Regions from separate parts of the Flammeovirga sp. SubArs3 genome, predicted to be linked through region 3. Evidence: riboswitches for the same ligand, from Rfam matches in the RefSeq annotation. Region 3 holds a riboswitch; each other region holds the start of a gene.
What was found. A riboswitch is a leader RNA that binds a small molecule or an ion and turns the genes downstream of it on or off. The one in region 3 is predicted to bind S-adenosylmethionine.

Region 1: it holds a riboswitch for S-adenosylmethionine, as region 3 does, so the genes downstream of both, QL232_RS14790 (hypothetical protein) here and QL232_RS18200 (hypothetical protein) in region 3, are expected to answer to the same signal.
Region 2: it holds a riboswitch for S-adenosylmethionine, as region 3 does, so the genes downstream of both, QL232_RS07240 (hypothetical protein) here and QL232_RS18200 (hypothetical protein) in region 3, are expected to answer to the same signal.
Region 4: it holds a riboswitch for S-adenosylmethionine, as region 3 does, so the genes downstream of both, metX (homoserine O-acetyltransferase) here and QL232_RS18200 (hypothetical protein) in region 3, are expected to answer to the same signal.

Annotation. Positions count from the first base shown of each region.
Region 1 covers NZ_CANDOA010000004.1:604,359-607,575, reverse strand. The annotation lists gene QL232_RS14795 (hypothetical protein) at 80-1,000, shown strand; gene QL232_RS14790 (hypothetical protein) at 1,066-1,287, opposite strand; SAM-I-IV-variant riboswitch at 1,345-1,442, opposite strand; gene QL232_RS14785 (cytochrome c peroxidase) at 1,585-2,703, shown strand; gene QL232_RS14780 (alkylphosphonate utilization protein) at 2,846-3,217, shown strand, end outside.
Region 2 covers NZ_CANDOA010000002.1:659,270-662,486, reverse strand. The annotation lists gene QL232_RS07245 (TonB-dependent receptor) at 1-1,461, opposite strand, end outside; SAM riboswitch class I at 1,671-1,780, shown strand; gene QL232_RS07240 (hypothetical protein) at 1,963-2,544, shown strand; gene metK (methionine adenosyltransferase) at 2,568-3,217, shown strand, end outside.
Region 3 covers NZ_CANDOA010000006.1:276,037-279,253, forward strand. The annotation lists gene QL232_RS18185 (cation:dicarboxylase symporter family transporter) at 1-159, shown strand, start outside; gene QL232_RS18190 (hypothetical protein) at 382-816, shown strand; gene QL232_RS18195 (hypothetical protein) at 859-1,026, opposite strand; gene QL232_RS18200 (hypothetical protein) at 1,060-1,314, opposite strand; SAM-I-IV-variant riboswitch at 1,374-1,471, opposite strand; gene QL232_RS18205 (polysaccharide biosynthesis C-terminal domain-containing protein) at 1,539-2,870, opposite strand; gene QL232_RS18210 (hypothetical protein) at 3,100-3,217, shown strand, end outside.
Region 4 covers NZ_CANDOA010000008.1:171,214-174,430, reverse strand. The annotation lists gene QL232_RS21115 (protein-glutamate O-methyltransferase CheR) at 1-412, opposite strand, end outside; gene QL232_RS21110 (hypothetical protein) at 556-738, opposite strand; gene metX (homoserine O-acetyltransferase) at 814-1,860, opposite strand; SAM riboswitch class I at 1,988-2,093, opposite strand; gene QL232_RS21100 (TonB-dependent receptor) at 2,217-3,217, opposite strand, start outside.

The DNA.
Region 1 (3,217 bases), on a different contig from region 3:
CTCATCAACTTTTGACAAGACATTGATGTTTGTTTAATTGAATTCCTGTTAGACCTAATTTTAAAATTCTATTCAATCTATGACTTACAGCACTACTATTCAGGATCAGTATAAGAAGATGCTACATACTATTTCTCAGCAGATCAGAAGCAATTCTGTTGGCGAATTAGAGATCTTACACAAAAGTATACATCAACTCTGTAAGCTATCCGGGAGTAGTTATGGCTTCATAGGTTTAGTAGAAGACCAACATTACTTAACGAACTATAAACAACTTATAGAATGTAACCAAAATCATGGCCGTATCCCTATGATGGGGAACGGTCCATTATCAACGCCATCAAAGGCACATCGTTATTTGAAATTATCGTATCATAGAAGAGTACCATTTTTCAGTTTCGATCAAGAACGTTTTAATAGTGGAATGTCTTGGTTTTCTTATATACTGATCCCTATCTATGACAACTCCAGACAAGTTGGATTAATTGGTTTATGTGATAGAAAAAGTGGTTATGATAAGAACTTTATATTAGAAATTTCTCCTATATGCAGAGAACTAAGAAAGATCATACTACAGAATTTCTATAAAACAGATATTTCTAGAGCACAACCTGTATACAGTTATTCTGTACATACTGAATCTCCAGCTTTTGATATAATGCTCACTATAGATGATTTTTACAATACTAAATTGAGTAATATCGTCTGGACCCAATACTTTGGCTCTAATAAAGCATTGATCACTGATTTAATTGTAAAAGAGGATCACGCTTCTTTTTATGATTTAATCCAAAAAGCAAGAACTACAGGATTATCTCAGAATACAACATTAAGATTTAAGCGTAAGAATAAAACCTTGTATTTTAAAACAAGGATTCTTTTTCTGAGAAAGTCCCATCAAATACAAATTATTGCACAAGATATATCCGACCGATTCTCACAGTCAACAGACAGTAAGGTTCGAAAGGACTATCTTCGGCCTATTAGACTTTTGTTTTAAAAACCCAATAAAATATTAGATACTATAGTGTGACTACTTAAAAATATTTCTTTACCTAAAAATACCTATTCAGTCTTATTGGATAGGTATTCTTCTATTTTAGAGAGAAGTGAATTACCATAAAACTTAGGAGAAGAATGGTCTTGTTTATTTCTTAATCCTAATAGTTTTTCAGCTTGTAACATCGTTAAGCTCCTTAACTTTACTTCTTCAGAGGATGATACAAAACCTCCTTTTAAGATGGCATAGCATTCTTGTAAATTCAATTCAAAAGGTTCTTTTTGCATGTTAGTTTACACATTTAAGTGGTATTAAATTGCAAGCTACATCAAGATATTGGGAGGATTCTGCTTTTATTTTGTCTTAGAATCAGACCACATCGATTTTGCCACCGTGGCTTGCTTTGCTCGGTTGGCACCATTTAAGGTTCTTGATGTTTTCAGTACAATTTTAGTAAACAGATTTATTCCGAGCAATTAATTTCAATTCATTAACACTACTGTCTTACCTATTAAAATGATTACGCTCACCTTCATCATCATATTTCGGCATTTTTTTGTAAATTGATTACAAACCTAAATAACATGCAATCGATTAAATTCTGTAGTTACTCTTTAATACTTTTCCTTTTTCTTACAAGTTGTGAATCAGACAAAGAGGCGATCAAGAATGAAGCATACCCTCTTGAACTCCCTTCACATTTTGGAAAACAATATACATTACCAGATCACAACCCTACAACTACTGTTGGTGTTGAATTGGGACGTATGTTATTTTACGACACCCAATTATCAAGAGATCAGTCTACTTCATGTGCTACTTGTCATCAACAAAAATTGGCATTTACAGATGGAAAAGCATTAGCCGAAGGAATTCACGGTAGAGTGGGTACTTTTAGTAGTATGTCTATCCAAAATGCCCCTTGGCAAGCTAAATTCTTTTGGGATGGAAGAGCAAACTCTTTAGAGCAACAAGCCTTAGAACCTATTGAAAATCCTTTGGAAATGGATATGACACTAACAGAAGTGATTGAGCGGTTAACTTCTGACGATAGATATCCTGAACTATTTAAGATTGTATTTGGTAGTGAAGAAATTACAGAAGAAAGAATTGGTATGTCAATCGCTCAATTCGAAAGAACATTAATCTCAAGTAATTCAAAATATGATCAATACCTAAAAGGTAGCTATACCCCTACTGAAGAAGAATTATTGGGTATACAGTTATTCTTCACACACCCAGAACCATCACAGAACTTAAGAGGTGGTAACTGTGGCGACTGCCACCTAAATATTCTAACTTCTGGAGATGGTAAAGGATTTCGTGGTTTCCACAATAATGGTTTAGATAATGATGAACAACTAAAAGATGGATTAATGACGGTAAGTGGGTCTATCTATGACAAGGGCAAATTTAAAGCTCCAACATTAAGAAATATTGCTGTAACAGCTCCATATATGCATGATGGAAGGTTTTCGACTCTTGAAGAGGTTATTGAACATTACGATGAACATATCGTGATGAGTGCCACACTAGACCCTTTGATCAGAGAAGCAAGCAATGAACCTATTTTTCCAGGAGACCCAATAGTATTGCATTTAACAGCAAAAGAAAAGAAAGCTATATTAAGCTTCTTGAAAATGTTAACCGATGAAACCTTCCTTAATGACCCCAAGTTTTCTAACCCATTTACGGATGAATAAATAACTTATGGTTCTACTACTTCAGATAGTCTTTTTAATAATCGTTTACAAGTAAAGGCTACCTCAATAATTTTATGCAAATTTGTTTACCTTTTGTTAAAAAAGGATCGGATTATCATTCAAAAAGATTCAAATATATATTATGAGTTTAGATAAAGAACTTGAAAAAAGAAGTAGAAATACCTGTGAATTATGTGGTGCCACTGAAAATTTATCTCCTTATTTAGTTGAACCAAAGTCATCTAAAGATACATCAGACCACGCTTACTTATGTAGTAATTGTCAAACTCAGATTGATAATGCTGATCAGATGGATGTGAACCATTGGAGATGTCTTAACGATAGTATGTGGAATGAAAATCATGCTGTACAAGTTCTTGCATGGAGAATGCTAACCAGATTAAGAAGTGAAGGTTGGCCTCAAGATCTTTTAGATATGCTTTATTTAGACGAAGATACTCAAGCATGGGCAGAAGCCACAGGTGAAGGTATTTCTGATGAAGATAAAGTGATC
Region 2 (3,217 bases), on a different contig from region 3:
GACATAGTCACCAGTCGACACATCATAATTATATACCTCGTTAATATCTTGTGATTTGTTCCATCTTGTTTGCCATCCTGCTTCAAACTTGTCTGTTTTTCCGATAGGCAACGTATAATCTATTTTAGCTCTTAATCTTCCTCCAGGGCCAATTTCTGTAGACCTCTGGCCTGAAGTTGGGTTTTCTGCAATCACTCCGCTTGCATCTTTTGGATACAACTCATTGATTGAGCTCTCGGTCATATCTCTACCGCCATAATCTACCATAGCATCTAAAGTATGTCCTTTTTTATCTTTGAATTTATGTTGATAAGCTAAGTTTGCACTGTAGTATAAACCACCTCTTTGCCAATATTCACTAGAAATATATTCCGTCTCGTTAATCGGTTGGTCACTCCCTCCAATTTGTTGGTATTCATAGAAATTCGCATCCATCCCACCATACATTTTAAAATCACCAACTCTACCAGATAGTTTAATGAAATCATTATCCGAAATAGAATATTCAGCACCCGCTTGAATACCCATTACTTCGAAAGTACGTTCTCTTTCTCCATCAGAAATCACATAAGAAGTGGTATCATTTGTAGTAGTTCTACGTTCAGATTTATAGCTACCTGGACCTGGTCTCTTATTGTAATTAGCTCCGATATAGTAGTTCCATTTTTTCTTTCTGAAGTTTAGTAAGAAGTCTCCACCAATTCTTCCATACCTACCCACATTAAAGTTGGCTACACCATTTACACCTTCTAACTTATTTTTCTTTGTGATGATGTTGATAATACCAGCAGTACCATCGGGATCATACTTTGCAGAAGGGTTTGTAATCAACTCTATATTTTCAATTGTACTAGCAGGAATTTGTTGTAATGCTTCAGAAGCATCTAATACTGAAGGTCTACCATCAATTAAAACAGTAAATCCAGAACTGCCTCTTAAACTCACATTGCCATCACCATCTACAGTTACAGAAGGAATATTTTCTAAGATATCTACTGCTGTTCCTGACATTGCGGCAAACTGAGTTCCTACATTAACTACTTTCTTATCGATATCATAAGTCACAGAATTTTGAGTACCAACTACTTCAACAGCGTCTAAAACTTCAGCATCTGTAGACAACTCTACTTCTCCTAAGTTTGCTTTATAATTGGGTTTACCTATTTCAACACCATCAATAATATTCTTCTGAAAACCGATAAAAGAGATTTCAACAGTAAACATTCCTTCAGGAATATTTTTCACAACAAACATACCTTCAAGGTTCGTTACTGTTCCTCCAATAAGTGTATGTGATGCTTGATCAAAAATACTTACAGTAGCATATTCTACAGGTACATTACTACCTGCTTCTTTTACCTTACCTAGAATAATACCTTTTTTAATTGGGTCGTTGGCATATGCTGCTGAAACAATAATGAAAGTTATAAATGCGATTAATGTGGAAGTTTTTCTGAACATGAATTGAGTCGAATTTAAATGATATCACAAAAGTAGGTTTCAAATCTGTAGCAAATCTGAAGAAAACTGTAGTTTTATTTTTTTTGAAAAAAATTCGATTTATTCCACTCTTTGTGAGTATATTAGATTACAGTGTTCATAAAATTTGAAAAAAAATAAAGCATGAAATCTATTGATCTTTAAACCAATTATCTATATTTGCATCGCATTACTTATCAAGAAAGGCAGAGGGATTGGGCCCAATGAAGTCTTGGCAACCTGCGCTCCTCAAAGCAAGGTGCTAACTCCCAACTCGAAGGTGTTCGAGAAAAGATGAGTTTATCTCCAGAAAAATTTCATTAAGTACTGTCAATCAGTACAATGTCTAAAATTGATAAGTACTTGGGTTAACATTTAATCTTAGACTGATTGGCTTTTAGGAATATTTATCTCAACTGTTGTATTATTATTTTATCAACAGTATTTACTAGCTGCTTTGAATTACAGGAGCAGCTTCAGATTATGGGAGACGGAAAAGGAAACTATTCTTTTACGTTTGATTTTTCACAAAGTAAAGAGTTGCTAAATATTGTTTCTGCTTATAAAAATGCAGAGGGCAATAGCATTTTCCAACCCAGTCAATTTAAGAAACCTTTGATGCTCATTGCAGAAGAACTTGATAACGTTCCCGGTGTGTATGATAGTAGATCAGTGATCGATACTACACATTGGAAATTAGGAATTAGGTTCGCCTTTGTTGACATCCATGCCTTAAATAGTGCACTATCAAAATTGGACAGAGCCAAAAAAAATGAGGACACTTTTTTGAAAATGAAAAAAAGAAAGGCCGAATGGATACGAAATGTCGATTGGAAAACGCTTATTACAGAACATATGCCATCATCTTCGGATGCCAATACGATTATGACTCAGCATATCGACTCTGCAAATTATAGTTTTCACTGGATGTTAAACCGAGAAATTAAAACAGTTAAATCATACGAAATAGAGCGTTTAGGCTCAACCGAACTCATATATAAAGGCAAAATCCCAAATAGTGATAATGTAGACTTCATTACACAATGGGATGTTAAATTCAAGTAGATTCTAAGAACAGAATATAAAATATGACGTATTTATTCACATCCGAGTCCGTTTCAGAAGGACATCCTGATAAAATCGCTGATCAAATTTCAGACGCGATTCTAGATGCTATGTTAAAGCAAGACCCTGCCTCTCGCGTGGCTTGTGAAACTATGGTAACTACTGGATTAGCTGTAATCGCAGGTGAAGTTACTACAAAAGCATACGTTGAAATCCCTGACGTTGTAAGGGAAACAATTGATAAAATCGGATATAACAAAGAAGATTACTACTTCGCAGCACACTCTTGTGGTGTACAAGTAGCTCTACATAGTCAATCTCCAGACATCGCTCAAGGTGTAAATGTTGGAGAAGGTGTCGACAAAGAACAAGGTGCCGGTGACCAAGGTATGATGTTCGGTTATGCGACAACTGAAACTGAAGACTATATGCCAATGGCTTTGGCTTTCTCTCATGGCTTAGTGAAAAGATTAGCTGAAATCCGTAAGCATGAACCAGAATTAATCGGTTACTTAAGACCTGACGCTAAGGCTCAAGTTACCATCGAATATAATGAAGACAATACTCCTTTAAGAGTTCATACTATTGTTGTTTCAACACAACACGATGAGTTCCCTGGAATTTCTGACGATGACGCATTAGCACAAATCGCAGAAGATGTGAAGAAGCATGT
Region 3 (3,217 bases):
GAAGTTATGGGAATTGTCCTAACATTTGTACTTTCTGTAGATTCATTGATAGATATGGGAAGGACAGCTACAAATATATTTGGAGTATCTTCAGCTGCAACCTTCATTTCAAAGAGAGAAGGATTAATGGATATGGAAACCTTTAATAAAGAAAATTAAATATAAGATTCTAATATATATGTAATTGGTTACATTTGTATTAGAATTATCCAAGAGTCTGTTTTTAATTATTGAGAATGGGCTCTTTTTTATTATTGACTTATTTTTAGTTGGTTGTATAAAGTGTTATTATTGTACTATTTGTAGATTTTGTCGTAAATTGATGAACTATTCATCAAACAGCTCTGTTATAAAATTAAATCGTATAAACGTTATCAGACATTGAAGACAGAATATAATTGTAAAGCTGCAAAATTTGATTTATCTCAACTACCAATAATTACACTAACTGTTACGAAAGAAGAGCCTAACGTTTCAGATATTGCAGAATATAGACAACTTAAGAACAAGATCTTTACACTTCTTGATATGGAAGTAGTAATGGTTGTAGATGTCTCTACTCTAAAATGGTTAAGTGCAGAGTCGAGAGTGGCATTCGGTTTAAGTTTGAGAGAAACAGAATCAAAATTTGATCACATTCTAAAAAAATCATTTATAGTGATACCGAATGTGGTGGGGAAGGTAATTGTTCAGGGTGTAAATATTATAGCTCGCCCTAAAATACCACAAGATATTTGTAGGACAATGGGGTCTGCACTAAGAAAAGCAGAAGCCTATTGTGATGTGTTTCTCGTTAAAGAAAGAAAAGTAATATAAATGAAGAGGTTGTTAAAGTACTTAACAACCTCTTTTCTGTTCTTAAACGCCTCTTGCCTTTAAAACGTCTTGTAGAGCAAGTACCATCGTATGATTATGATGTGATACTGCTTGCTCATTGGCTGATTGAGCCAAGGTTCTTAATTCATCTGTAGTAAGTGATGAAAAGTGATCTAAAAATTGGATATATATATCTTGTGCTAAACTCATGATGTATTTTTTTAAATAGTTAAATAAAGAAAATTAAACTAACTCAAGCTGGTTGTTTCTAAGAGAAATATGTCGTTTTATCGACATTCTACCCCCTCTTATAATTAAAGGAGTTCCTTTGAAATTCCGTTGAGAAATGGCATCATTGAGTGCAGAAAGATAAGCACCTCTTGTGGAGGTCCATCCAAGATTTCCCACCTCTTTATTAAAAGAGTGGATGAGTTCATCATCTGAAAGTGATGATAACTTTTCGATACTGTTAAGATAAAAATCTTCTGTAAATGTCATAAAATAGCGTTTACGATGAAACATAAATTCATGACATCAAGAAAAATTTTGGAGAATGGTAAGGTAGGCGTTTTTGTCCATCCTACTGGACCACATCCATTCTACCACCGTGGCTAGTGCTCGGTTGGCATCCATTCAAGGATTCTTGATGTTGATACAAATTTAAAGGAATTAAATTATGTAATCCAAATCATTTTATAAAAATCTACTGATTTGGTAGAGTTTTATTTATTGGAGTATTGAAAAAGTATTTGTTTTCCTTTTCTAAAATAGATAGCATAGCATTTTGGCAAAAAGTAAATCAATGAGACTATATTGATCCTTTCTCTTTTTATAAAGTAATAAGTGATCAAAATAAAACCAATAAACTCAGTAAATAAAGAGGGAAGTACCGTACCTAATTCACCCAAAAAGTGAATGAAAAAGTAAGAAGAAACGATCAAAATACAGCTGTTGAGTACGACTACATTGGTAGAATGTTGCGGTTTGCCAATAGCATTGGTATAACTACCAAAGAAGGCCCCTAATGGATTAAATAAGGACGATAAGATTAAAATAACTAATAAGTAGTAGGCATCGGCATAGACTTCTCCATGTAAAAAGATAATAATTGGTTTAATCACTATCATGAAAATCAGAGATAAAGGCAGTATTAAAGAATAGACTCTGACCAACGTCTTTTTGAATTCATTCTTAAATTTATTGAGCTGACCGCTTTCAAACAAGACCACAATTTTAGGATAGAAAATCAATTGAATAGAATTCCCTAAAGCGAGTATAATTATTAAATACCGTTGTGCTAATCCTAATACTGCTGTGACTTCTAATGATAATAATCCAGCCGAAATAAATAACGTCATTCTTGATGCTATCGTACCAAAAATTGCCTTTAATGTACCTTGTTTAGCATAGAATATAATTTGTTTAAAGGTCTTAGGGTTAAATTTACTTTTGATGATCTTAAAAATGGGAAGTGTAGAAAGTGATAGGAAAAATACTACCGTATACATTCCGCTTAAACCCCATATTAGATCCTCTAATTTTGGCTGTTGAAGTTGCCATAAACCATAGCAAAGAAGACCCAAACAGATAATAGTAAATATATTGATCAGTACAGTTTTATGTAATTGCCTATTACTCTTATGAATATTTTCTATCCATTTTAAACTATTATTAGTGATTGAGTAGATAGGGTAGAGGACCAATAAACTACTAATTTCAGGGAATAGATTAAATAAACCGACCGCTAAAATGATACTACCAATTATTCCTTCAATAAGTAATAAACTGACGAATACGGTTTTGAAGGATGAATATTGTACATCTGCTTCTTTTCCAGAAGAAAACTTGACTAATGAAGCATACAAAACACCTTCTCTAATATTAATAGAGACATTGTAAACCGCGAGGAATAAAAACCATTTTCCTACAACAGAAGCTTCAAATAAATGAGTGATAAATAATAGGAGAGAGTAATTAATAAATAACTCGCTTACAGTGATAGTAATCGAAGATAGAAAAGGTCTCTCTGTGAATTGACGTATGAGTAATTTCATTATTAGGTAGTAACAACATCTATATTAAAAATAAGGATTAATAGATAGTATTAATAAATATAAGTCGCAAGTTGCAACTAAATATTCGTTTTTCATTATACATAACCATTTATCATCAATAAAATTCAATTGTCATTTACTGTTTATGTTTTCTTAATAATATTTAAACAAGTGATTGATTTTTAATATATTGTCGTTAGTAAGGGTATAAACAACAAAAGATTCACCTATGAAATTATTACAACTCTTATCGATATTATTCTTTTTGGCTTTATCCAATACATCATTTTCTCAAACAAGATTTGAGGTAGCGGAGATGAGTGCATATCCAGAATTCACTCAGAGAG
Region 4 (3,217 bases), on a different contig from region 3:
TGTCTGTAGCAATGATGGTAGCTTTGTCTAGAGTTCCCATTTCCTCTAGCATAATACACATAGAAATAACTTCTTCCCCAGAAGAACATCCAGCATGCCAAATATTGATCTTTTGATGCTCGTTTAAGATTTCAGGAATGATTTCATCACGAAGTGAAATCCAAAATGTAGGATCTCTAAACATCTCAGTAACATTGACGGTAATTTCTGAGACAAAATCTTGAAAGAATCCAGGGTTGTCTTTGAACTTACGGATTAATGCATCTACTGAACTGAATTTATATAACTCCACAACTCTTCTTACTCTTCTTGTAAAAGAAGACATTGCGTAGTTTTTGAAATCATAGTCAAAATTATCATCAATATATTGGGTTAGCCTTCTTAGCTCTGCGATTTCAATGTCTCTTTGCATATTGAAAATACGTAATGGGATTTCTATAAAAAGTGTTAGATAAAAAAATTTCTTGTTTAAATAAAGCCTGATGATAAATACGAAAAAATCCTTTTTTCATTTAAATACGAAAAAAGGATTGAATATAAAGTATTTGTTCTAGCTTATCTTCTAGATTTTACAAGTTGTGGGCAATCTGAGTGCATATCCATCACCTCGTATTTTTTTCTTTCTTTTTGGAAGTAAGAAGAAGATGCATTTCCTGAGCTGCTTGAACATGAAAAAACTAATGCACCCAAAGTGATCAATGCTAATGTCGTGAAGAATCTATTCTTAATATTGTTCATTTTGCTTCTGTCTTTTAAGTAGAATGTTAAATCGGAGTTCGATTATTACAATTTACTAAAAAACAAAAGGCGTGCCTAATTTGATAACAGAATTCTTTTTTTACTCTTTTGCTTAAAGAATGAGCTAATTGCACCAGCAATTTTATGTGTTTCTACTAAAAAACCATCATGTCCATACAGGGATGTAATCTCTTCGTAAGTTACATTTGGAATGTGTTGAGTGATGTATCTTTGCTCCGAAACTGGGAATAAAACATCGCTTGTAATTCCGATTACTTGAGTGTAAGCTTCAATAGATTGTAATGCTTCTTCTAAAGACTTTCGATTTCTACCCATGTTATGAGAATCCATGGCTTTGGAAAGTGTCCAGTATGAGTAGGCATTAAATCGTTTGGTCAGCTTGTCTCCCTGATATTGTTGGTAAGTAGAGGCTCTATAATTATCAGTAATGTTATCGTCTTTATCTGTCTGAGTAGCCTCGTAAGTGCTATAATTTCTGTATGAAAGCATAGCAACAGCTCTAGCCGCTTTTAGGCCGTTAATACCAGCATTTTCATCATTATCTCCCCATGTAGGATCTGCTTCGATAGCCATTCTCTGTGCTTCATTGAAAGCGATACCCCATGCAGAATGTCTAGCATTGGTAGCACAGATGATTAGGTTGTCCATTAATTTTGGTTGTTGAACAGCCCATTCTAGTGCTTGCTGTCCCCCTAAAGAACCTCCAATAAGAGTATTGATTTTATCAATGCCCAAATGATTTCTTAGAATCTCCAATGAACCGACAATGTCTCTAATAGTAATATTAGGGAAATCTTTGTAATAAGGTTTATTGGTGGCAGGGTTGACAGATGTTGGTCCTGTTGAGCCATAGCATGATCCTAAAACATTAACGCAGATAATGAAATGATCTTTTTCATTAAAAATGCAGTCATTGCCAAATAAACCATTCCACCAATCAAACACTTCCGCATTACCGGTTAATGCATGACAAACCCAAACTACATTGGAAAAATCTTTCTTCATTTTTCCAGCAGTAAAGTAATTCAGTGTGAATTCAGGTAAGCTCTCCCCAAGTTCAAGGTCATACTGATTATTATATGTAAAAGAATGCTCTTGCATTGTATTTTCAGATTGGTATTGATGTTCTATTAAAAGCAATGATGAGAAGATGTACATCAGCCTAATCTAGGATGCAAAATATTGGTGTGTGTAGTAGAAGGAGGATCCTTTCAGACGTTCCGATATTTGCTTATAGCTCCTAAAAATTTAGGCTAGGATGTAGCACCTTTTCACTTTTGTGATGGTTGCTAGAGGGTCTTAGAGCCTAGTCTCTGGCCTCTTCTTTATAAACACTTACGTCTTACTTAGATGTAAATGGTATGATGCTTCAAAGTAAAGTGAGAATTTAATAAAAAACAAACCCTCGCTTTTTTATTTGAATAAAACGAGGGTTTTTAGCTGTATTTTTAGAAATATTATAACTCAACTATGATTCCAATAGAAGGTTGAACAATTCCGTTGGTTGTCTCGATATATTTCGGAGAATACTTACTTGGGTCGTTTGGATCAGTGACTGGGTTTCCATTTTGATCTACTTCTGTAGTAAGTATTGGTTGTCCTTTAGACTGATATCCGTACATGTTCTGAATATCAAAATAAACATTTAAACTCCACTTGTCGAAGTAATAATATTTATCCACTCTAACATCTAATTGGTGATTGGCTGATAAACGTAATGTATTTACTTGAGAATAATCTTTTACGCCTCTTCTTTCTGCATCCCATACTTGTTTATCCATAGAAGCATCTACATCATATGGGGTATAGGGTGTGCCACCTGAATAAAGCCATCTAGCACCAATTTCCCAATTTCTCTTAAGTTTCTTACCACCAGTTAAACTAACAATATTTCTACTGTCCCAAGAAGAAGGAGCATAAACGTTAGGGTCGGCATTTGTAAATTCAGACTGAACGTAAGTGTAGGCTAGAATACCATAAAAACCCTTGAAGAATTTTTGTTGAGCCATAAACTCTATACCTCTAGATCTACCTTTTGATGTACTTGTTACAGCTTCAGATCCAATTACTCCAAAATCGGCACCCAAGTTGGCTAATGAGATTTCATTGTTGATAGAGTATGGGTATTGATCGTATAACTTTTGGAACCCTTCAACTGTAAACTTTAAGTTCTTTTCAGGAATCTTGTATTCAAAACCACCAACTAGTTGTTTGTTTCTAATGTATAATAAACCATTGTCCTTGTTTACAAAGTCTTCACCCTCTTTGTATCCTAACGTAGTGTAAGTAGGTAATTGGTAATAAATGCCTGTGTTGAAGTTTAAACTCCATCTAGGAGTAAATTGATACGATGCTGAAAATCTTGGTGAAAACTGATCTAATAAATTATTCATAGAATCAGAATAATCATTGGCATCTACTCTCGCTCCTAATGATAGAGTTACTTTATCTTGGGCTA